DNA from 3 places in the Vibrio sp. 970 genome. Region 2 is predicted to be linked to each of the others. Evidence: predicted binding sites of a transcription regulator. Region 2 holds the regulator's gene; each other region holds the start of a gene.

Region 1 (10,511 bases), on a different contig from region 2:
TCTTTGCATTTTTATAGCAGGGTAAACGGTATTCTCTCCATCACTGAGTTCACCAACCCAAGTCATTGCATCCTCCGTGCAAACCGGGAGAATGATGTCACCTTGATATTGGCCAGGAGCGATTTGCTTCAGTAAAAACTTAGGCTCACCCATCTCCATTTCTCTTCCTGAAAGACTTAGGATGAGTTGCTTAGCATCGCTTGTATGCCACTCAACATTTAGAGTGGTAGGAACCAAGGGTTGAGCAGTTTCTGAGTTTAGCGTCATCGTAACATTTTCTTGGACGCAAGAGGTTGTAGAGAGAAAGCAGTATTCATCTATTGACTTGCTTTGAGTGGAAGAAGAAAAGCTTTTTATTAGAGTCGGGGCATAAAATCCCGCAACTAATGCGGCTGAAACAGCGGCGATTTGTAACAGTTTCATTAAGGTTCAGCATTTATCACTTAACATTACGAGCATCGTAGCACAGATGCGCCGCTCGCCAACTCGTGACCTCAGTAAATTGTGCGTTATACCTCGGTGACCAGCTTCCTAGTAACGCGACGGACTTTATTGCATCAAATACAGCAGAGTTTTCAATTGAGATGTTTTGCCCTTAGCCAATAGATAAAACGGAGCCAATTGACTCCGTTTTTATTTGGTTCAGTATGTGTTTGATACCAAAGTTATTTATCTGAATCTGCGAATTTCTCTAGACCCAAAACCAGAGCAATGGCTGCAAGCATCATCACGACAGCAAGTACTAACTGAGAAGGTTGTGATGTCACGTGTTCAAATTCAAATGGTGATAGGTTGTGCTGTAGCAATGGCACTTGTTCGCCCTTCGAATTGGTGCGCCAAGTGATGGTTTCTTTCCATGGCCAAATCTTTGGCAACGTACCAATCATTAATCCAGTCAAAAACATCAGGGTGAAATCACGGAACTTGCGTAGTAACCACGACAATAAGTGAGAGAAGGACAGTAAACCGATCACGCAGCCAGACAAAAATAGCGCTAATGTATCGACTTGAAAACCTTTCACTGCGGCTAATACAGGAGCATACATGCCAATCAGCAGCAAAATAAAACTGCCAGAGATACCCGGCAAGATCATCGCACAAATCGCGATAGCTCCAGCGAATAAGGTGTTAATGGCCGTTGGTTCCATGTGTAAAGGTTTGAGCACAGTAATACTATAAGCAAACCCGACACCAACGAGCAGAATGACAAAGCGGACAAGATCGCGTTGCTCAACCTGACGAATAATGTGATACACAGAGACCAAAATCAGGCCAAAGAAAAATGACCAAAGTGGGATCGGGTGTGTGTCAAGAAGCCAAGTAATCAACTTTGCTAGCGTTGCAATACTGGTGAAAATGCCGGCAAACAGAGCGATAAGGAAGAATCCGTTGATGTGATTAAACGCGGCTTTAACCCCTTCTTTTCGCCAGACAGAGAAAAGTGAGGGGTTAATGCGTCGAATGCTTTCAAGCAGCGTATCGTAAATACCAGTGATAAACGCGATGGTGCCGCCAGATACACCAGGTACAACATCTGCTGCACCCATGGCGATTCCCTTGAAGAAAGTAATTAAGTAGTTCATTGCTCTAATGCTAAGTCGTTTCGATGGCAGAGAGTATACAAACATTGCGATGAAAAAAGTATGAAATAGTGCTGTAACTACTTGGTTTTATATCCAATCTATTGCCTATCTTTATTACCCGCCAAAAGACAATGCCGCCGTAACGAGCTTTTAATGCTTGGTTTACATTTTTGAGATGATTAACTCTACTATCAATTATCAATCTTGGTTGCATTATGCAATTGCAATTTGCATTATCAAATTGCATTTTGATAATTTGCGCGTGAATAAATCCAGCTTATATGAGATCTTGTGCCCAAAAATAAGTCTTTGTATTTTGGCATGATTAATGCATAATACTGCTCGACCCTTCTTAAGCCGAGGGTCACCTAGCCAACTGACGTTGTTAGTGAATACAATTTGTTCACACTAAATATAAGCCAATCGCGATTATTGCGGTTGGCTATTTTTTTATATGAACAACGTTACTTACGTGCTTTGCAAATTGCACTTCTCTTCCTGTCAGTCATAAAAAAGGGCTGACGTGTTACGCCAACCCTTGTGTTTTACTTTACGTTTTAACCCGTTTATCTAGCAGTTCAGTATCCCATTAACTGTAGCAAATTTTCAGCTGTCACAATGGCTTCTTTACGATTAGCAATATTAAGCTTTTGGTACAGGTTGCGAATGTGGGTTTTAATTGTCGTACCTGCCACATCCAGCTCTTGTGCGATTTGCTCGTTACTAAAGCCTGAATAAATCAGTCCCAGAACCTGCCATTCGCGTTGTGTTAATGGGCTGGTACGTACTAGCTCTGGCACATTAGGGTGATTCACCAACTTTTCAATAAAGTCTTCATCAAAGTGAATCGACCGGCTACGTTGATTCGATGAAATGTCCTTCATTAACTGTTGAGCACGGTGACGCTCAAGATCGCCCAGTTCATGGCGGAGGCTCAACTTCTCCAGCAGACCGCCAATGGTTGCACCATCAATCAGGAAGTTTCCGACCATGCCAGTTTGGTTCGTCATTACTAATGCTTCTTTTAACAGAGCCTTGGCTTGCTCCTCATCTTTTTGGCGAGCAGAAAGGACCGCTTCAACCACTAAGTTGCGATTAGTATCTGTGATTAGGTTAGTGCGACGAGCTTCACCTTGGAGGAAATCTAACGCAGCACGAGCGTCGGTATATTGGCCTAAGTTAATGTGGGCGCGGGCAATGTTACGCCATTGCAATTGAGAAAAGTGGTTGCATGCCGATTCAGGACGAACCGCAGTGTTGAGCCATTCTTGCATTGCATCGGTATTCCCGCGCGCTTGCCAAAATAGAATCAACGATAGTGAAGCGTTTGCAGTCCAATCTACATGGTAAGTCGACTGTTTCATCAAGTGTTGGATGTGCTCAATGAATTTACCGGCTTTGTCTAATTCACCGCGTCCAATCGCAATACGCGCCAACATCGAATAGCTATGTAAGTGCTTGCTTGGTGAATGGTTTTCGAGAATTTGCAGACCTTTGTACGCGCATTCTTCCGCTTCATCAAGTCGGTTCCAGCACCAAAGTACTTGCGCGCGAATACGCAGCAAAAATTCATGAAGAGGAACATGCTGAAGCTGCTGATCTTCAATCAGACGGAATGCGGAATCTTGTAGTTCAAAGGCAGCTTGCACGTAACCTTGTGCAATTAAAATCTCGCTTTGCTGCAATATTGCCCATAACGCTTGGTGATATACCTGATACTGACGAGCTAGCTTTTCAGTTTGTTGCATCATCGGCAAAGCACGGTCTAGTTTACCTAGCACGTGGTTAACTTCACCAACAACCGAAGTCGCCACAATTCGGCTACGGTAAATAGTGTTATCAAGTTGGCTAAGCGCTAGCTCCGCTAATTCGAGAGCTTTTTCTGGTTGGTTACTGTTGATAGCCACTTGAGCAAGCAACGCGTTTGCTTGACCTTGATAATGAATATCTAACGCAATGTTACGCTTTTTGTGTTCCTCTTCCGCTTCTTCAAGCAGGTGGCCCACTTGGTTATAACGATGCTGACTTTGAGCCAACCATGCTCGGAGCATCGTAAGTTTTGGGTGGCTGAACAACAGATCATCGTCCAACTTGTTAATTGAGCTTTCCAGTGTGCTGAGTTCGCCTTGGTTAAACATCTTCCAGCCGTATTCGTTTAGGATCTCTACCACTAAGTCCTTATCATTCGATTTTTGTGCATGATGAATCGCTTGGTGTGGTGCTTTTTGTTGTAACCAAGCGATAGCAGCATTGCGGTGGAGATCTTTTTCTTGCTGAGGAATACGAGCTTGGCGCTCATGAGACAAAAACTCGCCAAATAAGTTATGGAACCGGAACCAGTTCTGTTCCCCTTCGAGCGGATAAATGAATAAGCCGTAACGGTTAAGCGATTCAATCATTCCCAGTGCATCTTCGCGTTGGGTAAGGGCAAACACTAGCTCATCATTGAAGTGGTCAAGCACGGATACTTGCATTAAAAAGTGACGAGTTTCGTGATCGAGTAAGTCAAACACTTCTTCGACCAAGTAATCCCACAAGTGCGCGTGATTGAACTGCGATACCGACTCTACAGTTTGTGCCAATGTGCGGTTTTGATGTTGGGCTTGTAATGCGATCAACTGCATCGCCGATGGCCAACCTTCAACATAGGTTCTGAGGCTGTTTGCCATGTCTTCGTCGATGCCATCGGCAATACGCTGATTAAAGAAGCGAGTCGTTTCTTCGGTATCGAACGCCAACATCTCGTTGCCGATTTCGATCATTAAATCACGAACACGTAAGTTTGCAGTGCCCAGAGGCGGCGCTGCACGACTGGTTACCACAACGGTGAGGTTGTCTGGCATGTGCTTTAAGAAGAAACGCATGGATTCATGGATTTCATCATTCGTGATTAAATGGTAGTCATCAAGTACCACGTAGCACTCTTGATGAAAGTCAGCCATTTCAGCGAATACTTCGCTAAATAGGGAGCGTAAAGACGAGATCTGACGTTTTTCCGCCAGTTTTTGTGCGTTAGCGCAACTGAAGTTGGTGGCTTTGTTTAATGCTTGAAGCAGATAGTTTACAAAGCGAAAGCCGTCGTTATCGCTGTCATCAATGCTGTACCAACCGACGTTTGGCTTATCGGATAGCCACTGCGCTGCCATTGTTGTTTTTCCGTAACCTGCTGGGGATCGGAATAAAACCAATTTGTAGTAAGGCGCTTGCTGTAGTAAGTCCAACACTCGTGGGCGCACGATGGCATTGTGCAGGCGTCCTGGTCGAGTAAGCTTAGATGGAATCCACATTAGTAGTTATGTCCTTATTTATGTATACCCAAATGACAGCAACGTGATCATTCTAGTAAAGCCCCCTTGAAAGCCGTCTTACTGAATGATGCCATCAGCATCAAAAACACTGTTTGAATACCGGATAATGTCGCTACTATTGGGGCTTGCGTCCGTCTGAAAAACCATTCCATACGGTCACTTAAATATAAAAGCTAGCGAAAACTAGAAATAACTCACATCGCCTAATTCTAGTTTGTATAAAAAGCGTACAATCCTGTGAGCTGAGAGGGATGTTACGACATCAGAAATGTTCGTTACTTTGATCCACTTCCTAATTCTCAAGGGTTGATGGATTTACCATCAACTACGCCCTTTATTTGTGATTGTCGTCACTTAAATATCGTTTGTTTCGTTAGCGTTAAGATCGCGTTGCACATAGATTACGAAAAGTTCTTCTACGCTGACCGAGTTAATGTGACCGATATTACAATTTTCACATCATCAGATGAGTGGACTATAAAAAGCGTCATGAACGGGTTTTAACCTTTCTCACATTCCATTGTGATCAAAATCACTAAGAACTGGTGCAAAGTTCACTTTGTTGAGATTTGGATCACTAACCTAGCAATGGTACCCCCTCTACGCCCTCAGCCCTCCTCCTTCAAAGGATGAGAATTAGGAGGATGTTTATTCACAGAGGTAAATGCACGATGTATGGCAGATGAATTACCAAAAGACGTGAGAATTTCGTAATGAAACCTACTCAACAAAAACAATTTGACAAGAAGTCGTTCCAAGAAAGCGTAAAGAAACACCTATCTGTAACTTACGCTCATACGATTGAAAACGCAGACAGCCGCGCATGGTACCTAGCAATGGGGCATGCTCTGGCTGAATTTACTACTCTAGATTTGCTTGCGACAGAAGAAGATCCACGCATTAAAAGTGCGAAGAGCGTTAACTACCTTTCGCTAGAATTCCTTATCGGTCGTTTGACGGGTAACAACCTAATCAGCATGGGTCTGTATGAACAAGTAACAGAAGCAATGGCTGAACTGGGTTACAACCTAACTGATCTGCTAGAAGAAGAGCGCGACCCATCATTGGGTAACGGTGGCCTTGGTCGTCTGGCTGCGTGTTTCATGGATTCATGTGCGGCACAAGAATTCCCAACTGTCGGCTATGGTTTACATTACGAATACGGTCTATTTAAACAGTCATTCAAAGATGGTCGCCAGCAAGAAGCACCTGACGCATGGCGCGGTGTAGAAGGCTACCCTTGGGAAATTGCGCGTCCAGAACTTGCGCAAGAGATCGGTTTCTACGGTCACGTTGAAGTGATTAACGAGAACGGTAAAGAAGTCCGCAAATGGGTACCAGGCATGACAGTAAGAGCAATGCCTTGGGATCTTCCAATTGTGGGTTATGAATCAGACACGGTTTACCCGCTACGTCTTTGGGAATGTCAGGCGATTGCACCATTCTCACTAGCAAGCTTTAACAATGGTGATTACTTCGAAGCTCAGCACGCACTGATCGACGCAGGTAACATCACTAAAGTGCTTTACCCGAACGACAACCACGAGAAAGGTAAAACACTGCGTCTAATGCAGCAGTACTTCCACTCAGCAGCGTCTGTACGTGACATCCTACGTCGCCACGAAGCTGCGGGCTACTCGCTAGCGGATCTACCTAAGCAAGAGACTATCCAGCTTAACGATACGCACCCAACGATTGCGATTCCTGAACTAATGCGCATCCTGATGGATGAAAAAGGTTTAGCTTGGGAAGCGGCTTGGGAAATCAGCTCTAAGACATTTGCGTACACCAACCACACGCTACTTCCAGAAGCACTAGAGACATGGCCAGAGTCGCTAATCCAGCACCTGCTACCACGTCACATGGAGATCATTTACGAGATCAACCACCGCTTCCTACAAGACGTACGTGCAATGTGGCCGGGTGATGTCGCGAAGCAACAGAAGCTTTCTATCATCGAAGAAGGTTTCCACCGCATGGTTCGCATGGCAAACCTATGTGTAATCGGCTCTTACGCAGTAAACGGTGTAGCAGCACTTCACTCTGAATTGGTTAAGAAAGACCTATTCCCAGAGTTCCACGAAATGTACCCGACACGTCTACACAACGTAACGAACGGTATTACGCCACGTCGCTGGTTGAAGTTCTGTAACCCAGGTCTGTCTCAGCTTATCACTGAGAAAGTCGGTCCAGAATGGCCAGCGAAACTAGAGCAACTTGAAGGTATTGCGAAGTACGCTACTGACGCGACATTCCAAAAAGAATTCATGGCAGTGAAGAAAGAGAACAAAGAACGCCTAGCAACTTGGGTGAAAGAGAACATGGGTATCGAGCTCGATACTAATGCAATCTTCGATGTTCAAATCAAGCGTCTGCACGAGTACAAACGTCAGCATCTAGACTTGCTACACGTACTGTCTCTGTACCACCGTATTCTTAATGAACCAGGTTTTGAGTGTACGCCACGCGTTGTGTTCTTCGCAGCAAAAGCAGCACCGGGTTACCACCTAGCGAAAGAAATCATCTTCGCAATCAACAAGATTGCAGACAAGGTGAACAACGATCCTCGCATCGGTAACAAGCTGAAAGTGGTATTCATCCCTGACTACCGCGTGAGCATGGCTGAAATCATTATCCCTGCGGCTGACGTTTCTCAACAAATCTCGCTAGCGGGTAAAGAAGCATCAGGTACAGGTAACATGAAGATGGCGCTAAACGGTGCGCTAACTATCGGTACAATGGATGGTGCAAACGTTGAGATTCGTGAGGAAGTAGGCGATGAGAACATCTACATCTTCGGTCTAGATGTTGAAGGTGTGAAAGCGCTGAAAGCTCAAGGTTACAACCCATTTGATTACTACAATGCGGATCACTTACTCAAAGCGTCAATGGACTTGCTATTGGGTGAAGAGTTCACACCAGACCAACCGGGCTTACTGCGTGCCACATACGACAGCCTGCTAGACGGTGGTGACCCATACTTATGTCTCGCGGATTTCGCCTCTTACGTGAAAGCACACGAAGACATGAGCGAACAATATAAAGATCAAGCTGGCTGGGCGAAGAAGGCCATTCTTAATACCGCCCTTGTTGGCAAGTTCACGTCAGACCGCTCAATCCGCGACTACGTGAACAATATCTGGAAGCTTGAAGCGGTGAAACGCTAATAGAACCTAGTTAAGACCAAGGTAGCCAAGCGCTACCTTTGGTCATTTTCCAAAAGAAGTTATTGATAACAATAAAACCCTACATGGAAGGTGTTGGTATTACCTTCGGAGAAAGCGATGAAAGAACAAACAGCATTAAAGAAAGTCGCGGAAATGGCGAGATTGGCTGATAGCTATGTCAGTGCTTGGGGAGATGAGGCTAAAGTGTCTGAGGAGACGCTACGCCGCTTGCTCGCTTCGCTTGGCTACGATACTAGCAGTGATGAAAAACTACTGGCTTCTGCTGAAAAGAAACATAAAAAAGACGTACTAGCCCCTATTCTTGTTTTACGCGACGGCGAACCAGTCGAAGTGGAACTAAACCTAGGTACGAGTGCTCGTGAGAGTGAATTCAGCTGGCGTTTAGAAACAGAACAAGGAGAGGTACTTGAAGGCTATCTTCAGTCCCAAATTGTTCGTGATGAGCGTGCTGAGGGTGGCCCTCTAGTGTTTGCATTGCCAAAGAACTTGGCTTGGGGTTATCACAAACTGATCATCAGTCGTAAGCGTCGTAAAACACCTTACGAGATGTCATTGATCATTACGCCGAAAGCGTGTTTCAAACAAGACGATCTAAACCAACACAAAAAGCTATGGGGTCCTAGTATCCAGCTTTACACACTGCGTACTCAGCATAACTGGGGCATCGGTGATTTTGGTGACCTAAAACAACTGGTGAGTGATATTGCCTCTCGTGGCGGTGACTTCATTGGCTTGAACCCGATTCACTCGCTGTTCCCTGCGAATCCAGAAGGGGCAAGCCCATACAGCCCGTCTTCTCGTCGCTGGCTGAACATCATGTACATCGACGTAAGCTCTGTACCTGAGTTCGCGCTTAGTGCAGAAGCACAACAGCGAGTGGGTAGCGCAGAGTTCCAACAACGTCTACAAAAAGCGCGAGACTCTCATTGGGTGAATTACACCGAAGTTTCGCAACTAAAAATGAGCGTTCTTCCGCTGCTATTCAGTGAGTTTAAAGCTCGCCATTTAGACAAGAACACCGATCGCGCTCGTGCCTTCTTGGACTTTGTTGAAAAAGGCGGCGACAGCTTGCTACATCAAGCTGCATTCGATGCACTTCATGCTGATTTACATGCAGAAGATGCAAACATGTGGGGCTGGCCAGTATTCCCTGAGAAATACCGCACATTCGACGCAGCTGGTACTCAGAAGTACATTAAGGACAACCAAGATCGTGTTCACTTGTACATGTACCTGCAATGGATCGCAGACGATCAAATCAAAGAAGCGCAAGCGCTAGCCGAAGAAAAAGGCATGGCTGTGGGTTTGTACCGTGACCTTGCGGTTGGTGTTGCAGATTCAGGCAGCGAAACATGGGCTGACGAAGGCGCGCTAGTATTGGATGCAAGCATCGGTGCGCCACCAGATGTACTTGGTCCACTAGGCCAAAACTGGGGTCTGCCTCCGCTTAACCCTCAGGTTTTAGAAGCGACTGGCTACGACGCTTACATCAAATTGCTACGTGCTAACATGAAGCATTGTGGTGCATTGCGTATCGACCACGTACTTGGCCTGCTTCGCCTTTGGTGGATTCCAAAAGGCGAGAAAGCGACAGAAGGCGCATACCTGTACTACCCAGTTGAAGACATGCTAGCAATCCTAGCGTTGGAATCTCACCGTCATCAGTGTTCTGTAATCGGTGAAGACTTGGGTACTGTACCTGATGAAATCGTTGATATCCTTCGTGATGCGGGTGTGCATTCGTACAAAGTCTTCTTCTTCGAAACATCAAAAGACGACGGCGGTTTTATTTCTCCGAAGCACTACGCTGAGCAGTCTATGGCTGCGCTGTGTACGCACGATATGCCAACACTACGCGGTTTCTGGCACTGTGATGACTTGAAGATGGGGCGTGAGATTGGTCTGTACCCTGATGAGCAGCAGTTGGAAGGCCTATTCGCTGACCGCTTGAAGTGCAAACAAGGCATTCTAGACAGTGTTCGCTGGCATGGCTATCTGCCAGAAGGCATTGGTCATGATGCTCAGTACGTGCCAATGGATTCATACCTAAGCGAAGCGCTGCAACTGCACGTAGCCGCGGGTGACTCTGCACTGCTTAGCGTTCAGCTTGAAGACTGGCTAGAAATGGATCAACCTGTCAATATTCCTGGTACGGTGGATGAGTATCCAAACTGGCGTCGTAAATTGTCGATGAACCTAGATGAAATCTTCAGCCGTGAAGATGTGAATCGTATTTCTAAACGCCTTACTGAAGTTCGCGCACAGGCGAGTAAGTAAGATGCCTAGAGTGGCGTAGATGGACGAGCTGATTACCAATTTTGTTAGCTCAGAGGTACGAAAGTTCCGTCTAGGTCACTCATTCCTAAAACACAATCCGTTAGGATGAAGTACCGTTATTATGCCCGCGACAATAGCGGGCATTTTTGTATTTT
Region 2 (10,511 bases):
GAGAACGAAAAGAATAAATCACTATTGAAATGGTTAATTAAATGTAAATACAATGCCGCAATAGCTTAAATGCAAAACATTATTTGCTGGCAAAGAGAGCCGGTTAAATTCGCTTATCTGCTACGCATGCGGTATCAAGAAGGAATGTGCAATGACAACGGAAATTAAAGTAGAGCGCGGTTTATTCGATGAGGTAATGGTACCTTGCTATAACCCGATGGAAATGATCCCTGTTAAAGGTGAAGGTTCACGTGTTTGGGATCAGGAAGGTAATGAATACATCGACTTTGCTGGTGGTATTGCAGTGAGCTGTCTTGGCCATTGTCATCCAGTAATGGTAAACGCACTAACAGAGCAAGCTAACAAGCTTTGGCACTTAAGTAACGTTATGACGAACGAACCAGCCCTTCGTCTGGCGAAAAAGCTAACAGAAGTGAGTTTTGCTGAGCGTGTGTTCTTTGCTAACTCTGGCGCAGAAGCAAACGAAGCCGCTTTGAAGCTGGCACGTCGTTATGCAGCAGACGTTCATGGCACTGAGAAGTCTGAAATCATTGCATTCAAACAAGGTTTCCACGGTCGTACATTCTTTACCGTAACGGTTGGTGGCCAAGCTGCATACTCTGACGGCTTCGGTCCTAAGCCAGGCGACGTGACACACCTTCCTTACAACGATATCGAAGCTTTACAAGCACACATGTCTGATCGTACTTGTGCGGTCATGATGGAGCCACTACAAGGTGAAGGCGGCATCGTGCCACCAACGCCTGAGTTCGCTCAAGCGGTTCGCGAGCTGTGTGACAAACACAACGCCTTACTGATCTTCGATGAAGTGCAAACTGGTAATGGCCGAACAGGTAACTTCTACGCTTACCAAGGTTTAGGTATCACGCCAGATATTCTAAGTACTGCGAAATCACTTGGTGGCGGTTTCCCGATCGGTGCAATGCTAACGACAGCAAAATTGGCAGAGCACATGAAAGTGGGCACTCACGGTTCTACATATGGCGGTAACCCACTAGCGTGTGCGGTTGCAGAAGCGGTTGTAAATGAAGTTACTAAGCCAGAGGTGTTGGCTGGTGTGCTAGAACGCGAAGCAATGTTCCGTGAAGGTCTAGAGAAGATCAACGCGAAGTACAACATCTTCTCAGAAGTGCGCGGTCAAGGCCTATTACTTGGCGCTGCACTAAATGAAGAATGGCAAGGCCGTGCGCGTGACGTGCTGGTTGCTGCAGGTAAACAAGGTCTCATGGTATTGGTTGCGGGTGCCAATGTCGTACGTTTCACACCATCACTCGTTATCACACAACAAGAAATTGAAGAAGGCTTGGCGAAACTGGATAAAGCGATCGCGACTTTAGTTTAAGCGCGATATCAGTTTAAACGTCAACGCAGACACCCCCGTCAAGGATCTCTGATGGGGGAATTGTTCCTACAATATAGTTAGGATCTTCTTGCATCTGGAGGGAGTATTGATGCTAGTAGTTCGCCCTATCGCGATGTCGGATTACGACGCACTGCACACTTGTGCGGTGGAGTCTGGTCACGGATTTACATCTCTACCGGTTAACGAAGAACTGTTAACCAATCGAATCAAACATTCAGAGTACAGCTTTGGTAAGCCAGATGTGGCAGAACCAGGCGATGAAGGCTACCTGATGGTTGGCTTTGACTCTGAAACGGGTGAGGTTGCGGGTACCACCGGAATCGAAGCATCTATCGGCTGGGATGTCCCATTTTACTCATATCACATTAGTAAAGTCGTGCACTCGTCGCCAAAGCTTGGCGTTAACAACGTCGTTAAACTGCTTACTTTTGGTAATAACTACACGGGTAACAGCGAAATTTGTACCTTGTTCTTGCGTGAGAAATTCCGCCAAGGTCTGAATGGTCGTCTAATGTCGAAGTGTCGTTTCCTAATGATGGCAGAGCACCCAGAGCGCTTCTCTGAAACGATCTTTGCGGAGATGCGTGGCGTTTCAGACGACGAGGGTAATTCACCATTCTGGCAATGGCTTCAAGAGCATTTCTTCTCTATCGATTTCACGCTTGCAGATTACCTGACAGGTATCGGCAAGAAAGGCTTTATCGCCGACTTGATGCCGAAACTGCCTATTTACATCAACCTGCTCAGCCCAGAAGCGCAAGCCGTGATTGGTCAAGTACATGACAACACGCGTCCAGCGCTGAAGCTGCTTGAGCGTGAAGGTTTTACCAACCGAGGCTACGTCGACATCTTCGATGGTGGCCCAACGGTTGAGTGTGATCTGCGTAATATTGAGTCGGTACGTCATTCATTCCGTGCGCAAGTCAAAATCTCTGAACATTCCAGCACACAAGACTTCTTGATGTGTAATTCATCTTTCGAGAACTTCCGTGCGACAGTCACTAAAGCGGCGTATGACGCAGAAACACAAAGCGTGATGATTGCACCAGACGTTGCGGATGCACTTTCGGTTGAAGAAGGGGATTTCGTTCGCCTTCTTCCGCAGTAACAGACGACAGAATTTAAGGATAGAAACAATGACACATTGGATTGCAGGTGAATGGGTACAAGGTCAGGGTGAAGCATTTACGTCTCTGTCGCCGTACAACCAAGAAGTGATCTGGCAAGGCAAAGGTGCAACGGCAGAGCAGGTGAACCAGGCGGTATCTGCAGCGCGTGAAGCGTTTATTGACTGGAAAAAGCGTCCATTTTCAGAGCGTGAGGCAATCGTGTTGGCTTTTGCGGAGAAAGTAAAAGAGAACAGCGAAAACATCGCCGAAGTGATTGCCAAAGAAACTGGTAAGCCGATTTGGGAAACGCGCACTGAAGCAGCAGCCATGGCAGGTAAAATTGCCATTTCGATTCGCGCTTATCATGACCGTACTGGTGAGGCGAGCCGTGAAGCAGCAGGCAACCAAATCGTATTGCGCCACCGCCCATTGGGCGTGATGGCGGTGTTTGGTCCTTACAACTTCCCAGGCCACCTACCAAATGGTCACATTGTGCCTGCGCTACTGGCTGGTAACACGGTAGTCTTCAAACCGTCTGAGCAAACGCCATGGACGGGTGAATTGGCAATGAAGTTATGGGAAGAAGCCGGTCTGCCGAAAGGCGTGATTAACCTTGTTCAAGGCGCGAAAGAAACTGGTATCGCCCTAGCTGACGCAAAAGGCATCGATGGCGTACTGTTTACGGGTAGCGCAAATACGGGGCATGTATTACACCGTCAATTTGCGGGTCAACCGGGCAAGATGCTCGCACTAGAAATGGGTGGTAATAACCCGATGGTGATCTCTGATAAATATGGTGATTTGGATGCCACGGTTTACACCATCATCCAGTCAGCGTTTATCAGTGCTGGGCAGCGTTGTACGTGTGCTCGTCGTTTGTATGTGCCATTGGGTGAAAAAGGCGATGCGCTTATCACCAAACTCGTTGAAGCGACACGCAATATTCGCGTAGACCAACCATTTGCAGAACCTGCGCCATTTATGGGACCGCAAATTTCGGTCGCGGCAGCCAAGTTTATTCTTGATGCACAAGCTAATCTACAGTCTCTTGGCGGTGAAAGCTTGATTGAAGCGAAAGCAGGAGAGGCGGCGTTTGTTTCTCCAGGCATCATTGATGTAACGAACATTGCTGAGTTACCAGATGAAGAGTACTTCGGCCCACTTCTGCAAGTGGTGCGCTACGAAGGATTAGACAAAGCCGTGGCGCTAGCAAACGATACGCGCTTTGGCTTATCTGCTGGTTTGGTTTCAACCGACGACCAAGAATGGGAATACTTCGTTGACCACATTCGTGCAGGAATCGTGAACCGTAACCGCCAGCTTACTGGGGCAAGCGGTGATGCGCCATTTGGTGGTCCGGGGGCGTCGGGTAACTTGCGCCCAAGCGCTTACTACGCAGCAGATTACTGTGCGTACCCAATGGCATCAATGGAAGGTCAAGAGACTGTCTTGCCTGCAACATTGAGTCCAGGTGTAGCGCTATAAGTTTTAATAATAGAGTCGCAACTATGCATTGCGGCTCACCTTGCCGGCGCATCATTTAGGTATGGGTTGTAGTGATCGTTGGCAGAACACGAAAAGTGAGCAAAGACTCGGAAAAGCGTGTTGACTGACTGGCATTTACCGTCACAGGTTGATGGTTGCTCGTTCATTATTCTGGACAACTTTTGTTGTGAACGAGCAGCCAACTTCCGCTTACCTTTAAACTCTACATCTCGTAACAAGGAGTCGTTATGACGCCCGATGTGTTATTTGAATCGCTATGGCAAGATTACATTCAACGTCTTTGCCCTTCGGCTGCTAAAGTGCATCAGCTGCTTCAAGAAGATGAGCCTCTGATGAATGATCATATAGCTTTACGTACCTTCAATATCGCGCCTCTTGGTATTGAAACTCTAGCTAAGCCATTTGTAGCTATTGGTTACAAGGCGTGTGGTGATTACATTTTCGAAAGCAAAAAGCTGGTTGCTAAGCACTATGAGCACCCAGATCCGAAGCAACCTAAAGTATTTATTAGTGAGCTAAAAGTTGAAGAGTGCTCGCCTGAGCTACAAGAGATTGTGAAAAATTTGGTGGCACAAGTCGATGCTGACAAGCTGAACGATAGCGCATTCTTACATGGTGGACGCTTGTGGGATTTAAGCTTTGCTGATTACCAAACGTTGGCTAAAGAAAGTGAGTACGCATCTTGGCTTGCGGCGCATGGTTACGGAGCAAACCACTTCACGGTGAGCGTTAACCAACTCAATGAATATGAAGAAGTGAAGCAGGTAAACGATCATCTGCGTACCGCTGGGTTTACCATTAATGAAAATGGTGGTGAAGTGAAGGGCACTCCTGAGGTGTTGCTAGAGCAGTCATCGACCATGGCTGATAAAGTAGCGGTTCGTTTTAGCGAAGGCACTGAAATTATCCCTGGCGGGTTTTATGAATTTGCTAAGCGCTATCCGATGGAAAATGGTGATTTGTACCCAGGTTTCGTGGCCGCTTCAGCTGACAAAATCTTTGAAAGTACGAATGGCTAAGTTTTAGGGTTAACCTGTTAAGCTTACTCATTAGTGTTCGCTGCACCCTATCTCATTTGGTCATGAGCAAATAAAAAGCCACCAATGTTGCCATTGGTGGCTTTTATAATTTTGTTCGTGTCACTCTAGTTTGAGATTAACGAGTACCGTAAACCACGATGGTTTTACCGTGAGCAGAGATTAGGTTCTGCTCTTCTAGCATCTTCAAAATACGACCTACTGTCTCACGAGAACAGCCAACAATTTGACCGATTTCTTGACGAGTGATCTTGATTTGCATGCCGTCTGGGTGAGTCATTGCGTCTGGTTGTTTTGCAAGGTTCAGAAGCGTCTGAGCGATACGACCAGTTACGTCTAGGAACGCCAGGTCACCCACTTTTTGGCTAGTTACTTGAAGACGACGAGCCATCTGCGCAGAAAGACGCATTAGGATGTCTGGGTTTACTTGGATAAGCTGACGGAACTTCTTGAAAGAAATTTCAGCAACTTCACAAGGAGATTTAGCACGAACCCAAGCTGTGCGCTCTTGGTCTTCCTCGAATAGACCAAGTTCACCAATAAAGTCTCCTTGGTTTAGGTAAGAAAGGATCATCTCCTTACCTTCTTCGTCTTTGATAAGAACCGCAACAGAACCTTTAACGATGTAGTACAAAGTTTCTGCCTTTTCGCCCGCGTGAATTAGCGTGCTCTTTGAAGGGTACTTATGAATATGACAGTGTGAAAGAAACCACTCTAATGTTGGGTCGGTTTGAGGTTTACCTAGAACCATAATATCTCACTTCCTCTGCAGGGTACGCTTGCGCTATCCATATTTTAGCTAAGCCTGAATTAGGCCTACTAGAATAAGAGCACTTTTTATATGCTGCAAGCTCTCTTGTGTTTCGGTAAGAAATAGTATCCTTTTTCGAAAACGATTTCTTGATTTTAATCGTGCCATGATTGAGATTTTGTAAGCAAAACTGTGCACATGATCACGGTATGAAAAGTAAACATCTTCGCAGGCAGGTTTTTAGCCAATTTTCCCTGTTTCGATGAGCTGTTGTAGGATAGGCCGAACTATGAGCTCCATTGCAAAGCTCATCTTACCGCCGGGTACGACAATCGTGTTGTGGCGTGACATGAATGAGCCATCAATCATGGCCAGCAGATATGGGAAGTCGACATTCTTGATACCGCGTAGGCGAATCACCACAAAACTCTCATCCAAACTAGGGATGCCTTTTGCATTAAGTGGGTTGGAAGTATCAACGGTCGGTACGCGCTGGAAGTTGATGTGAGTACGAGAAAACTGAGGAGTGATATAGTTGAGGTAATCGTCCATGGATCGCACGATTGAGTCCATTACCGCTTCACGCGAATGGCCGCGATCGCGAGTGTCGCGTACGAATTTTTGTATCCACTCTAAGTTCACAATCGGCACCATGCCAATTAAGAAATCCACATGTTGAGCAACATTAACATCACCATCCACCACGCCACCATGTAACCCTTCATAAAACAGCACGTCGCTGTTTTCGGGTAAGTCTTGCCACGGTGTAAACGTGCCTGGCATTTGATTGTAGGGAACCGCTTCGTCAAACGTGTGCAGATAACGGCGCACGCTGCCAGTGCCATCATGCCCGAACTTACGGAAAAACTCTTCTAGTCCCGGGAAGTCATTAGCTTGTGGGCCAAAGTAGCTAATGTGTCGACCTTGCTCGCGGGCTTTGCGAATTTCGATGTCCATTTCTGGGCGAGTAAAGCGATGGAAGCTATCGCCTTCAACCCATGCGGGTTTAACGTTCATCATATTGAACATTTTACGGAAGGCTTCAGATGTAGTGGTCGTGCCGGCACCGGACGAACCAGTAACCGCAATAATTGGGTGTTTAGCTGACATGACAAACCTTGTCGAAAATTACTTACCTGTAATGTGCAGTAGAGTTACTACTGCACGGTCGATATCCCACTATAGCACGTAACAATACCTTGTCATCGAGTGGGATACGGTAAAATGTGAAGGGTCTAAAATTTTGTTTTATGTTGAATATCGACGGTTTCGTGTAGCTCAGAGAACACGATAACCGCTTCACCTTTTTCCAATTGAGCTTTAACTTGATCAATTTTGTCTTGCAAAGAAACCTCGACGGTTCCGTAATCCGTTCCTTCGCGTAAGACGAATTCACGAATTAAGTTTTCCAATGTTTCCGGCGCAATGTCTTGCCATGGAATGATCATAAATACCTCTAACTTTTATGATGAGCGGCTAGTTTACTGCGTTCGTTGCTTGGATACAGCAGAAAGGTAATCTGCGGCGATACTTTCGTAATACGCGGGCAGCGCTTCCTCCAACCAAAACTTAGGTTTTAACGCCGTTCCTGTCAGGAAGCCAACATGGCCACCGTGTTCAAAGAGACGGTAATCAATGTTATCTGGCAGAACAAACTTCGGGATCACATCGTCGGTCATGAACGGATCGTCTTTGGCATGGATGATCAGTGTGGGTAGCGTGATTTGCTGTAGTTTACTTAAGCCAGAGCATTGGTCGTAATAATCTTGTGCGTCTTTGAAGCCATGCAATGGTGCCGTAATCAAATCATCGAATTCATACAATCGTGTGACACGTTTTATTGAGTTGTAGGACAGCGCAAGCTCGCCATGCAGTAGATGATGCTTTTGTAACGCGTTACGTTTCAGTGAAGAAAGCAGATAACGGCGATACACTTTTGAAAAGCCTTGTTCTATACGGTTTGCACACGCCGCTAGGTCTAAAGGCGCTGAGATAATAGTCGCTGCATTCAAAATAGGGTGGTCTTTATATTGGGCTAAATAATTCGCCAACATGTTACCGCCAAGAGAAATACCAACTGCAACTTTGGGATTATCAGGAAAACGTTGTTCAAGGTGCTCTAGGAAGTAACGAGCATCCGTCACTTCACCCGAGTGGTAAGCTCGTGCTTTTTTGTTTGGTTTACCGCTGCAGCCACGAAAATGCATCATCACCGACAGCCATCCAGATTGAGCAAATGCATTCATTAACCCATTGGCATAAGGGCTATAGAAGCACCCCTCTAATCCATGAAATAAAACAAAAATCGGCTTTTTTTGTGCAGGCTCTTGGGTTGGGTCCTCGCTCCACGCGAGATCGAGAAAGTCGCCATCGGATGTATCGAGGGTTTGCCAAATCGGCGTAAATAACGCTTTTTTGCGAATAAAACGCGGCAAAAGCGTTTGGAGATGCGGGTTTTTGATCCCGGCGGCTGCGAAAAATTGTGTCATACCTAACTGCTCTTATGCGGTCCTTCGGTGTCCGTTGAAGAACTTATTAATATAATCCTTTATAAAGATTATAGGTATTCTACAGATTTATGGGCGTTTTGGTGGTTGAATGTTTGGCACCGGAATAGCAAAGGCTTGCTGCAAATGCTCCCCACCGAGTTGACGACAGTATCTCAACGTCAGTGGGTCACCATCATTTTTGAGTAGTGCAAGTGAGTTAATGCAGTCCACCAAATCCGCTTGTTGCTGCTTTTCTAGTTGCAGCTCAAACTGCAAGGTCTCACGATACAAAGCGTCATTGACTTGAGACTTAAGGTGGCGACGAAGGTCGCGAAAGGAGTGAAGTAAAGTTTCGCTTCTACCTAGACAGTCTTGCACCAAGGGCCAGTCTTTTTCTTGGAAAATGAGTTGCTGCTCATCGAGCCATCTGAGCAGCAGGAGTAGGTTCACGTTACCGTGGTAGTTGTTTTGCAATGATAAGCACGCCTCTTTCACTTCTCGCACACCATAAAACTGCAGACTAAACTGCCAAAGGTGTTCTAGGGTGAGTGTGTATTCAGCGTGTTGATTACTCATTGATTAAACTCTAGCTCCATCTGCTCCAACGTTTCTTGAGCAGACATCCATTCCATTTCAATTTCTTCGAGCTCAGCCTTACTAGAAGCTTGAAGTGCCAGCACTTGGTTAAGTTTAGCTTTATTTTCGGCCGCATACAGTGAGTTGTCCGCCAATTGTTCTTCAGCTTCGGCCAGTGCAGCACCTAACTTATCCATTTTATTTTCTAGTTGTGTCAGCGTTTTGCGAATTGGCGCTGTCTGTTTTCGAAACTCTGCATCGCGACGTTTTTGCTCTTTTTTCGCTGCCGCGCTGTTGGCGCTATCTTTGGCTGGCTGTGCGGCTTGTGCTTCTTTGCGTTCCGCTCTTTGTTGTTCGGTTAACCACTTGTAATAGTCATTTAAGTCACCGTCGAACGGAGCAACTTGTCTATCATGCACTAAATACAAGTCATCGGTCGTAGCGCGCAGTAAATAGCGGTCGTGCGAAACAATCACCATCGCACCTTCGAATGTTTGCAGTGCCATCGTCAATGCTTGGCGCATGTCCAAGTCTAAGTGGTTGGTCGGTTCATCAAGTAGCAACAGGTTTGGCTTTTGCCACACAATTAAAGCCAATACCAAACGGGCTTTTTCGCCACCAGAAAACGGCGCAACTTTTTCTAGTGCTTTGTCACCTTGGAAGCCAAAGCTACCTAGGTAATCACGTAGCTGCTGTTCGGTTTGATCGGGTGCGATTTGCATCATGTGTTGCAGCGGCGTTTCTTCAGGATGAAGCGTTTCTAACTGGTGCTGAGCGAAGTAACCAATTTTCACGCCTTGTGAGTAAGTTAGGTCACCACCTTGCGCGTTAAGTTCACCAGAGAGCAGCTTGATTAAGGTCGATTTACCCGCACCATTACGGCCGAGTAAACCAATACGACTGCCAGGAACCAAGTTCAAGCGGATCTTCTCTAAGATGAGGTTGTCACCGTAACCTGCAGATACTTCATCCATCATCATGATTGGGTTTGGCAGCGCAGCTGGCTCACGGAATTGAAAGCTAAATGGGTTATCGAATTGAGCTGGCAGTACTTTTTCCATGCGCTCCAAAGCTTTGATACGGCTTTGGGCTTGGCGTGCTTTTGATGCTTTGTAACGGAAGCGGTCGATGTAGCTTTGCATGTGCGACATCTGCTTCTGTTGCTTTTCAAACATCGCTTGTTGTAACACCATTTTTTGCGCACGTTGGTTTTCGAATGACGAGTAGTTACCCGTGTATTCGTTCAGCTGCTGATTCTCGATGTGAATGATGCGACCAACAATTGGATCAAGGAAGTCTCGGTCGTGCGAGATCAGAATCAGCGTGCCAGGGTAGTTTTGTAGCCAACGCTCTAACCACATTACCGCATCCAAATCCAAGTGGTTGGTTGGTTCGTCGAGTAGCAGTAGATCAGAACGACACAATAGCGCTTGAGCCAAGTTAAGACGCATACGCCAACCACCCGAGAATTGGGTCAAACTCCAACTCATTTGCTCTTGGCTGAACCCTAAACCATCGAGCAGTTCTGCCGCGCGAGCGCGAATGCTGTAACCACCAATGGTTTCAATTTTACCGTGTATCTCGGCAACTAGGGTTCCGTTGTCTTGTGTTTCTGCTTCAGCCAACTGCTTTTCGAGTGCTCGGTACTCGCGATCACCA
Region 3 (10,511 bases), on a different contig from region 2:
AGTTTGATGACTACGTTGCTAACCCTAAACCAAACGGTTATCAATCGATCCACACCGTAATTCTAGGGCCAGAAGGCAAAACCATCGAGATCCAGATTCGTACCAAGCAAATGCATGAAGAGTCGGAGCTGGGTGTTGCCGCGCACTGGAAATATAAAGAAGGGGCAAGCAGCCGAAGCGGTTATGATGAGAAGATCACGTGGCTGCGTAAGCTACTGGATTGGCAAGAAGAAATGTCTGACTCTGGCGAAATGCTCGATGAGCTGCGTAGCCAAGTCTTTGATGACCGTGTTTATGCCTTTACACCACGTGGTGATGTTGTCGATTTGCCAATGGGGGCAACGCCGCTAGATTTTGCCTATCACATTCACTCCGAAGTGGGACACCGTTGTATCGGTGCCAAAGTCGGAGGTCGTATTGTGCCGTTCACGCATAAATTACATATGGGTGACCAAGTCGAGATTATCACTCAGAAAGAACCTAACCCATCACGTGACTGGTTAAACCCATCATTAGGCTTCGTTCATTCTGGTCGTGCGCGTGCCAAAATTAACGCCTGGTTCCGAAAACAAAGCCGTGAGAAGAACCTCGAAGCAGGTCGTGAAATCCTTGAGCATGAGTTAGCCAAAATTGGCGCAACGTTAAAAGATGCAGAGCATTACGCCCTCAAGCGGTTTAACGTCAAAACACCAGATGAATTGTATGTTGGGGTAGGTAGCGGTGATTTGCGCATCAATCAAATCATTAACCATATCAACGCGTTAGTTAACAAGCCAACGGCAGAGGAAGAAGACCAGCAAGCACTGGAAAAACTGCAAGAAGCTGAGCATAAATCACCCGCGCAAAGCCGACCGAAAAAAGACGCAGTTGTAGTAGAAGGCGTCGATAACCTAATGACACATCTAGCACGTTGCTGTCAGCCAATTCCAGGTGACGATATCTCTGGTTACATAACGCAAGGTCGTGGGATTTCAGTACACCGTAGTGACTGTGAACAGTTAGAAGAACTGCGCCATCATGCGCCAGAGCGCATCATCGATACAGTCTGGGGCAGCGGCTTTGTGGGGTCATACATCCTCACCGTGCGTGTTGAAGCGATGGAGCGAGGTGGTCTACTCAAAGACATTACGACACTGTTCGCCAACGAAAAGATCAAAGTGACCAGTATGAAGAACCGAGTCGACTACAGACGTCAACTTGCCATCATGGACTTTGACCTAGAAGTCACCAATATTGAGGTGCTTTCGCGGGTTTCGAAGCGCGTGGAACAGATCAAGGATGTCATGACGGTGAAACGCCTCGGCTAAAACTCTCGTCATAGTTATCGTTATAGCGTTGTTGACTGTACGCACTTGCTCCATCACATGGTGAACCATGCTCAGGAGTCGCGAAAATTTGTTGCCTTGTCAAAGTAACAATTACTTAGTGAAAGCTGCTGAGAAAATACAATGTGGAAGGTGAGTGGTTTTGGCTGCTCACCTTTTTCTTTAATAGAAAGGTTTAAAGGAACAAAAAATGAGTCATCCAATTGAACAGTTAGAACAAATCATGGCGAAGTTGCGTGACCCAGAAAACGGTTGCCCTTGGGACTTAAAACAAACCTTTGACACCATCGTTCCGCATACTATAGAAGAAACCTACGAAGTGGTGGACGCGATTCAAAATCGAGATTGGCCCAATCTAAAAGAAGAGCTAGGGGATTTGTTGTTTCAGGTGATTTTTTACAGTCAGCTAGCGAAAGAGCAAGAGCTGTTCGACTTTTCGGATGTCGTCGAAACCGTGAACGAAAAACTGACTCGTCGCCACCCGCATGTTTTTTCAGATGTTGAGTTTGAATCTGACGAGGAAATTAACGCGAACTGGGAAGCGGAAAAAGCAAAAGAAAAAGCCCTAGTAGGCAAAGCGGAAGAAAGTATCCTAGACTCAATACCAAACTCTTTGCCGGCACTTTCTCGTGCTACAAAAATTCAGAAAAAATGTGCAAAATTTGGGTTTGATTGGGATTCACTTGGCCCGGTTGTCGATAAAGTACGAGAAGAAATTGACGAAGTCATGGAAGAGGCACTGCAAGTTCAGCCCGATGAAGAGAAAGTTGAGTTGGAGCTCGGTGATTTGCTATTTGCGACTGTCAATTTGGCTCGCCACCTTGATAAAAACCCAGAAGTCGCACTAGGAAAAGCAAACGTAAAGTTTGCGCGACGTTTTAAACAAGTTGAAGGCAAGGTCCAGCAGTCAGGCAAAGTACTTACAGATTGTTCTTTATCAGAACTTGACCATTTTTGGGATGAAGTAAAACAAGAAGAATCGAGGCAGAGGTAAACTGGCAGAATACATAATATAAGGTCAGCTTGTTTGGTTACACGAAAACGGACTTTGGTTTGTCTTTGCTCACTTTGATTTGAAGCAAAAAATAAAAAATTACGGTGTGATAGATTTCACGTTGTGGCGGTAAGGAGCTTCTGGTATATTTATCTCCCGTCCAGAAGCACTCCATTTCCCTCATTCAACCAATTTCAGGTTAAACATGACGACAAATTACATTTTTGTTACTGGCGGGGTTGTATCCTCTCTAGGTAAAGGTATTGCAGCAGCATCTCTTGCGGCTATTCTAGAAGCTCGTGGTCTTAAAGTGACTATGATGAAGCTTGACCCTTACATCAACGTTGACCCGGGCACAATGAGCCCTACTCAGCACGGTGAAGTGTTCGTTACAGAAGATGGCGCAGAGACTGACCTTGACCTTGGTCACTACGAGCGTTTCATCCGTACCAAGATGACCAAGCGTAACAACTTCACTGCAGGTCGTGTTTATGCCGACGTACTTCGTAAAGAACGTCGTGGTGACTACCTAGGCGCAACTATTCAAGTTATCCCTCATATCACTAACGCAATCAAAGATCGCGTTATTGCAGGTTCTGAAGGCCATGATGTGGCTATCGTTGAAGTTGGCGGTACTGTTGGTGATATCGAATCACTACCATTTATGGAAGCGATTCGTCAGCTAGCTGTTGAGCTAGGCCGTGAGCGCGCAATGTTCATGCACCTAACACTTGTTCCTTACCTAGCGGCAGCGGGCGAAGTGAAAACTAAGCCGACGCAACACTCTGTAAAAGAACTTCTATCTATCGGTATTCAGCCAGACATCCTAGTTTGCCGTAGCGATCGCGTTATTCCTGCGAATGAGCGTAAAAAAATCGCACTGTTCTGTAATGTTCCAGAAAAAGCAGTAATTTCAATGAAGGATGTAGACTCTATCTACAAGATCCCTCAGTTGGTTAAATCTCAAGGGCTAGATGACCTTGTGTGTGCTCGCTTTGGTATTACTGCTCCTGAAGCAGACCTTTCTGAATGGGAACAGGTTATCTACGAAGAAGCAAATCCTACTGGTGAAGTAACCATCGGTATGGTTGGTAAATACATTGAATTACCAGATGCATACAAATCTGTGAACGAAGCGCTTAAACACGCTGGCTTGAAAAACCGCCTAAGCGTCACAATTAAGTATGTAGACTCACAAGATATCGAAACAAAAGGCGTTGAACTTCTAGAAGGTTTGGACGCAATCCTAGTACCAGGTGGCTTCGGCGATCGTGGTATTGAAGGCAAGATCCGTGCGGCTCAATATGCACGTGAAAATAACGTGCCTTACCTAGGTATTTGTTTGGGTATGCAAGTTGCACTAATCGAATACGCGCGTAACGTTGCGGGTATGGAAGGTGCACATTCAACAGAATTTAACAAAGAGACTAAGTACCCTGTGGTAGGTTTGATCACAGAGTGGGTAGACGAATCAGGTAGCGTAGAAGAGCGTACTGAAAAGTCTGACCTAGGCGGTACGATGCGTCTTGGTTCACAGCTGTGTCACCTAGAGAAAGGGACTAAAGCTCGTGAACTGTACGGTAGCGCGACGATCCATGAACGTCACCGTCACCGTTACGAAGTGAATAACGTGCTTCGTCCGCAAATCGAAAAAGCAGGCCTAAAAGTATCAGGTCTATCTGCGGACAAGAAGTTAGTGGAAATGATTGAGAACCCAGCTCACCCATGGTTTGTAGCGGCTCAGTTCCACCCAGAATTCACCTCGACTCCTCGCGATGGACATCCATTGTTTGCAGGTTTTGTTAAGGCTGCGGGCCAAAACGCACGCGGCGAATTCGAGAAGTAAAAGGATACGGGCGGCGGCGAAGGTTGTGCTGCTGCCCTTTAAGATTGACATTTATATTTGAAACGAGAGGAAACATTAATGTCTAAGATCGTTAAAGTTCTAGGTCGTGAAATCATCGACTCACGTGGTAACCCAACTGTAGAAGCTGAAGTACACCTAGAAGGCGGTTTCGTAGGTATGGCGGCAGCTCCATCTGGCGCATCTACTGGTTCTCGCGAAGCTCTTGAGCTACGTGACGGTGACAAAGCACGTTTCCTAGGTAAAGGTGTTCTTAAAGCAGTTGAAGCTGTAAACGGCCCAATCGCTGAAGCTCTAGTTGGCAAAGACGCTAAAGACCAAGCTGCAATCGACGCAGTAATGATCGAACTAGACGGCACTGAAAACAAATCTAAATTCGGTGCTAACGCTATCCTAGCTGTTTCTCTAGCAAACGCTAAAGCTGCTGCTGCTGCGAAAGGCATGCCTCTATACGAGCACATCGCTGAGCTAAACGGCACTGCAGGTCAGTTCTCTATGCCTCTACCAATGATGAACATCATCAACGGTGGTGAGCACGCAGACAACAACGTTGACATCCAAGAGTTCATGATCCAACCAGTTGGCGCTAAGACTCTTAAAGAAGGTCTACGTATCGGTGCAGAAGTATTCCACAACCTAGCTAAAGTTCTTAAGTCTAAAGGCTACAGCACTGCAGTTGGTGATGAAGGTGGTTTCGCTCCTAACCTTAAATCTAACGCTGAAGCTCTAGAAGTTATCGCAGAAGCTGTTGCAGCTGCTGGTTACGAACTAGGTAAAGACGTAACTCTAGCTATGGACTGTGCTGCATCTGAGTTCTTCGACAAAGAAGCTGGCATCTACAACATGAAAGGCGAAGGTAAAACTTTCACTTCTGAAGAGTTCAACCACTACCTAGCTGAGCTAGCTAACCAATTCCCAATCGTTTCTATCGAAGACGGTCTAGACGAGTCTGACTGGGATGGCTTTAAGCACCAAACTGAACTACTAGGTGACAAGCTTCAACTAGTAGGTGACGATCTATTCGTTACTAACACTAAGATCCTTGCTGAAGGTATCGAGAAAGGCGTAGCTAACTCTATTCTTATCAAGTTCAACCAAATCGGTTCTCTAACTGAGACTCTAGCTGCAATCAAGATGGCTAAAGACGCAGGTTACACAGCAGTAATCTCTCACCGTTCTGGCGAAACTGAAGATGCAACTATCGCTGACCTAGCGGTAGGTACAGCTGCAGGTCAAATCAAAACTGGTTCTATGAGCCGTTCTGACCGTGTTGCTAAGTACAACCAGCTAATCCGTATCGAGGAAGCTCTAGGTGAGCGCGCTCCTTTCAACGGTCTTAAAGAAGTTAAAGGTCAAGCTTAATTCTTCACTGAATTAGCAGCTTAACTTAAAGCTTTTAAAACACCCTGCTTTGGCGGGGTGTTTTTTTATATAACGGAAGCGCTAAGTCCATGTTTCAAGTAAGCGGTCTTAAAGAAGTTAAAGGTCAAGCTTAATTCTTATTGAGTAAAGTTTCGCTAAATAGCTTTTTGAAACCATCGCTACGGCGGTTTTTTTGTATTTATAAGTTTGTATTTTTGGCTCTTACTTTGGTCATGGGTAAGGAGCGCTTCCTATGAGCTTGTTTCATTTTGCTGCTTATTTCTTGTAAGGAGCGTGTGAGTCTCCCTTTCTCCCCTAGAGGCAACCTCGCATTTATGCTATATATGTCACCTTATCTAATTCCTTCCGGTACAGAATGTTAGCAGCGATATGCGAATCTTTGTTATAGCCCTTACGCTACTGTTTGGCTTGCTTCAATACACTCTATGGTTTGGTAAAAACGGAGTGTCTGACTACTACACAGTAAAAGATGAAATTGAAGTTCAGCAACAAGTGAACAGCAAGCTACAAGCTCGCAACAATGAAATGTTCGCTGAGATTGATGACTTAAGGCAAGGTCTTGATGCGATTGAAGAACGTGCGCGTCATGAGCTCGGTTTAGTTAAAGATGGCGAGACTTTTTACCGCATTATAGGTGAGGAAAACCATTAAAATGTTGGATATGAACTCATCGCATATCGCAATTGTGCCTGCTGCGGGTGTGGGTAGCAGAATGAAGGCAGATCGCCCTAAGCAATATTTATTGATCGAAGGTAAAGCGGTACTGGAACATACCGTAGAGAAACTGCTTTCTCACCCAAATATTTCTAAGGTTGTCGTTGCCATTACTTACGGCGACCCATATTACCCAGAATTGTCCATTGCTAAGCACCCAGATGTGATTCGTGTAGCTGGTGGTAAAGAAAGAGCAGACTCTGTGTTATCAGGGCTAAACTATGTCAATGAGCATCTGGAAAGCGAGTGGGTATTAGTTCACGACGCTGCAAGGCCATGTGTATTAACATCCGACATTGACCGTTTGATTGATGTTTGCTGCGCTCACTCAACGGGTGGCATTCTCGCATCTCCTGTGAGAGATACAATGAAGCGAGCAAACGCAGTACAAGATATCGATCATACGGTAGATAGAGAAGCATTGTGGCATGCACTGACTCCACAAATGTTTAAAACTCAGCAGCTTACTCAAGCACTGGCTGACGCATTAGAACAGGGTGTAACCATTACCGATGAAGCCTCGGCTTTGGAATGGCTAGGCGAGAAGCCAGCCTTAGTTCAAGGGAATGCGAACAATATAAAAATCACTCAGCCAGAAGATCTTGCGTTAGCCGAGTTTTATCTAAGCCGTGAGCGCGGCGAATAAGAAAGGATAGAAAATGATTCGAATTGGTCATGGTTTCGACGTACATAAATTCGGCGGTGAAGGTCCGGTAATTATCGGTGGTGTAGCGATTCCTTACGAACAAGGTTTGATTGCTCACTCAGATGGCGATGTAGCGTTGCATGCGTTAACGGATGCTCTACTGGGCGCGATTGCTGCCGGCGATATTGGTCGTCATTTCCCAGATACGGATGATAAATGGAAAGGCGCAAACAGTCGTGAATTACTGAAAGACGTTTACCGTCGAGTTAAAGAGCAAGGCTACCGTCTTGGCAATGCTGATGTAACCATCATGGCACAAGCGCCTAAAATGGCACCACACATTGACGCAATGTGTGCGGCGATAGCCGAAGATCTAGAAACCGACATTAGTAACATTAACGTAAAAGCGACGACGACAGAACGTCTCGGTTTTACTGGACGCAAAGAAGGCATTGCAACGGAAGCCGTTGTACTTCTGTTTAAGCAATAACTAGCAATTTGCTCCCCTAAGCTGTGATATCAGCGGAAACACATCATGTCAGACATTTTATCTTCATTGGCTTACCTAACGGGTAAGCCAGTTGCATCGGCAAAAATTAAAGCGCAGCCAGAGCATTTTCAGGTTCGCGAAGATTTAGGTTTTGCCTTTACGGGCGAAGGCGAGCACCTAATGGTTCGTATCCGTAAAACGGGCGAGAACACCAGCTTCGTTGCTAACGAGTTAGCGAAAGCCTGTGGTGTTAAGTCGAAAGACGTTAGCTGGGCGGGTCTTAAAGACCGTCATGCGGTGACGGAACAGTGGTTAAGTGTCCATTTACCGAAAGGTGAAACGCCAGGTTTTTCAGCGTTTTTGGCTCAATACCCAAGTATCGAAATCCTTGCAACAGATCGTCACAATAAAAAACTGCGTCCTGGTGACCTAGTAGGGAACGAGTTCGTGGTTACTTTGTCTGAAGTGACAGATATAGCGGATGTAGAGCAACGTCTTGAAAAAGTGAAACAAGTTGGCGTGCCAAACTACTTTGGTAGTCAGCGTTTTGGTAACGATGGCAACAACCTTGAAGAAGCACGTCGATGGGGACGCGAAAACGTTCGTACCCGCAATCAAAACAAGCGAAGCATGTATTTATCAGCAGCTCGTTCGTGGATTTTCAACCGCATCGTTTCAGCTCGTCTAGAGAATTGTGTGTTTGATAAGTTCATTGATGGTGACATTGCACAGACGAATTCTGGCACTCAGTTGATTGATGCAAACAACATCACTGATTTGCAAGTGCAATTTGCACAAGGTGAAGCGGCAATTACCGCTGCGCTTGCTGGCGATAATGCACTGCCTACTCAAGCCGAGGCTCTGGCATTAGAGCAACCGTTTTTAGACGAAGAGCCTGACCTCATGGCGTTGATTAGTGGTAATCGCATGCGCCACGATCGTCGCGATATTGCGCTGAAGCCAAAAGATTTAGCTTGGACGGTTGAAGGTAACAACATTACGCTGACTTTCTCACTGGATGCGGGATCTTTTGCGACCTCTATTGTTCGTGAGTTAGTTAATGAGGTTGAAGTAGAAAGAGAATACTAATGGAACAGGATTCACGAAACCCGAAGCCCTTAAGAGTCTTAATCAGCAATGATGATGGTGTTCATGCACAAGGGATTCATGCCCTCGCTGATGAGTTGAGAGATATCGCCGAAGTGACCATTGTCGCACCTGATCGAAATCGTTCAGGTGCTTCGAATTCACTCACATTAGAACAACCATTACGCGTGACTGAAATTGCCCCAAATATCTACTCAGTGCAAGGCACGCCCACGGATTGTGTGCATTTCGCGCTGAATGAGCTAATGAAAGATGATTTGCCTGATCTTGTTCTGTCAGGAATCAACCATGGCGCTAATTTGGGTGATGATGTTCTTTATTCTGGAACAGTAGCAGCCGCCATGGAAGGTCATTTCCTTGGCGTTCAGTCGGTGGCTTTTTCTCTAGTGGGTAAGCGACATTTCGAATCCGCCGCTAAAATTGCACGTCACATTGTACAACAGCATTTAGCGTCGCCGATTCCAACGAATCGTCTACTGAACGTAAACGTGCCTGACTTACCATCAGAGAATTTAGGTGAAATTGAAGTTACGCGTTTAGGTGCACGTCATCACGCAGAGAATATGATCAAGCAGAAAGATCCGAGAGGCCATGACATTTATTGGTTAGGGCCACCAGGAAAGGAGCAAGATGCAGGAGAGGGCACGGACTTTTATGCAATTGAGCATGGCCGAGTTTCAATGACGCCTCTGCAAGTTGATCTCACCGCTCACGAGTCGCTGCGTGCTATGGATAGTTGGTTAAAGGAAGAGAAGTAATGAGTAACCCACATGCTGACAGGTTGATAGCGTTTCTTATCTCCAGTGGCATCAAAGACCAAAGAGTTCTGGATGCTATCCAACGCTTGCCACGAGAAAGCTTTGTTTCTCAAGCGATGATGCACCAAGCCTATGATAACAATGCGTTACCAATTGGTCAGGGACAAACTATTTCTCAGCCTTATATCGTTGCGCGTATGACCGAGTTGCTTGAGCTAGAGCCGGCGAGTCGTGTTCTGGAAATCGGAACGGGATCGGGTTATCAAACCGCGGTACTGGCGCAAATTGTTGATCATGTATACTCCGTTGAGCGAATTAAATCGTTGCAATGGGAAGCAAAGCGTCGCCTGAAGCAATTGGATATTTACAATGTTTCAACTAAGCATGCTGATGGGTGGCAGGGCTGGGAAGCGAGAGGTCCTTTCGATGCTATTATTGTTACCGCTGCCGCTGAAGTGATTCCCCAAGCTCTTCTCTCACAATTAAGAGATGGCGGCAAAATGGTCATTCCTGTTGGAGATACGGAGCAACAGTTATTAAAAATAGAGCGTAAGGGAGACGAATATCTCTCTACCGTTGTAGAAATGGTTCGGTTCGTACCTCTGGTTGCGGGTGATTTAGCTTAAGGGTTAGGGATAGGTGAATAAGTTACTACGTCATATTGGTATTAGCTTTGTGTTTGCTGCAGGACTAGTTGGTTGTGCAGCGCATTCCCCTGCACCTGTCTCTAGCCTAAAAAAAGACTATTCAAGCCTTGAAAGAGGGAGTTACAGAGGGAGTTATTATGAGGTAAAAAAAGGCGATACGCTTTACTTCATAGCTTATGTCACAGATAAAGATGTAAATGATCTTGTTCGTTACAATGAGTTAACTCAGCCTTACACTATCTACCCAGGACAGAGGCTAAAACTTTGGGCTCCGAAATATGTCGCCCCTAAATATGGTCAAAAAGTTGAACCCGTTGTGGCTCCTGTTGTTACGACCCCCCCAGCTCCAGTGACGAAAACATCAACAGCCTCTAAACCTAAACCTTCGAGTAAAAACTCTAGTCAAAAACCTACAGAGACTAAGCCTAAAGTCGTACAAAAACAGCCTCCAAAGAAGGTTGAACAATCGAAAACAAAGGAGTATGTTGGTTCAAAAGATAACCAAAAAGTGAAGCAAAAAGCGCCAACTACCACAGCAAAGAGTGATAAAGTCTCAAAGTGGTTGTGGCCAACAAAAGGGAGA

Evidence for each region. The regulator CRP, encoded in region 2, controls carbon source genes, mostly activating them, when cyclic AMP is high. The targets are predictions, from matches to a motif close to TGTGANNNNNNTCACA.
Region 1: a site for CRP is predicted at 5,326-5,341, ahead of R7Q11_RS03680 (glycogen/starch/alpha-glucan phosphorylase). Genes of this name have one in related genera too.
Region 3: a site for CRP is predicted at 2,425-2,440, ahead of R7Q11_RS14600 (CTP synthase). Genes of this name have one in related genera too.

The regions. Positions count from the first base shown of each region.
Region 1 covers NZ_JAWOTW010000002.1:252,418-262,928, forward strand. The annotation lists gene R7Q11_RS03665 (hypothetical protein) at 1-423, opposite strand, end outside; gene R7Q11_RS03670 (DUF368 domain-containing protein) at 666-1,583, opposite strand; gene malT (HTH-type transcriptional regulator MalT) at 2,162-4,870, opposite strand; gene R7Q11_RS03680 (glycogen/starch/alpha-glucan phosphorylase) at 5,605-8,058, shown strand; gene malQ (4-alpha-glucanotransferase) at 8,176-10,356, shown strand.
Region 2 covers NZ_JAWOTW010000025.1:25,981-36,491, forward strand. The annotation lists gene R7Q11_RS23070 (aspartate aminotransferase family protein) at 152-1,363, shown strand; gene astA (arginine N-succinyltransferase) at 1,473-2,492, shown strand; gene astD (succinylglutamate-semialdehyde dehydrogenase) at 2,521-3,978, shown strand; gene R7Q11_RS23085 (DUF1338 domain-containing protein) at 4,227-5,018, shown strand; gene crp (cAMP-activated global transcriptional regulator CRP) at 5,155-5,787, opposite strand; gene R7Q11_RS23095 (phosphoribulokinase) at 6,028-6,897, opposite strand; gene R7Q11_RS23100 (YheU family protein) at 7,023-7,235, opposite strand; gene R7Q11_RS23105 (hydrolase) at 7,269-8,276, opposite strand; gene R7Q11_RS23110 (TIGR02444 family protein) at 8,364-8,852, opposite strand; gene R7Q11_RS23115 (ABC transporter ATP-binding protein) at 8,849-10,511, opposite strand, start outside.
Region 3 covers NZ_JAWOTW010000009.1:60,306-70,816, forward strand. The annotation lists gene relA (GTP diphosphokinase) at 1-1,307, shown strand, start outside; gene mazG (nucleoside triphosphate pyrophosphohydrolase) at 1,516-2,319, shown strand; gene R7Q11_RS14600 (CTP synthase) at 2,525-4,165, shown strand; gene eno (phosphopyruvate hydratase) at 4,244-5,545, shown strand; gene ftsB (cell division protein FtsB) at 5,936-6,217, shown strand; gene ispD (2-C-methyl-D-erythritol 4-phosphate cytidylyltransferase) at 6,219-6,926, shown strand; gene ispF (2-C-methyl-D-erythritol 2,4-cyclodiphosphate synthase) at 6,940-7,416, shown strand; gene truD (tRNA pseudouridine(13) synthase TruD) at 7,462-8,505, shown strand; gene surE (5'/3'-nucleotidase SurE) at 8,505-9,281, shown strand; gene R7Q11_RS14635 (protein-L-isoaspartate(D-aspartate) O-methyltransferase) at 9,281-9,907, shown strand; gene R7Q11_RS14640 (peptidoglycan DD-metalloendopeptidase family protein) at 9,921-10,511, shown strand, end outside.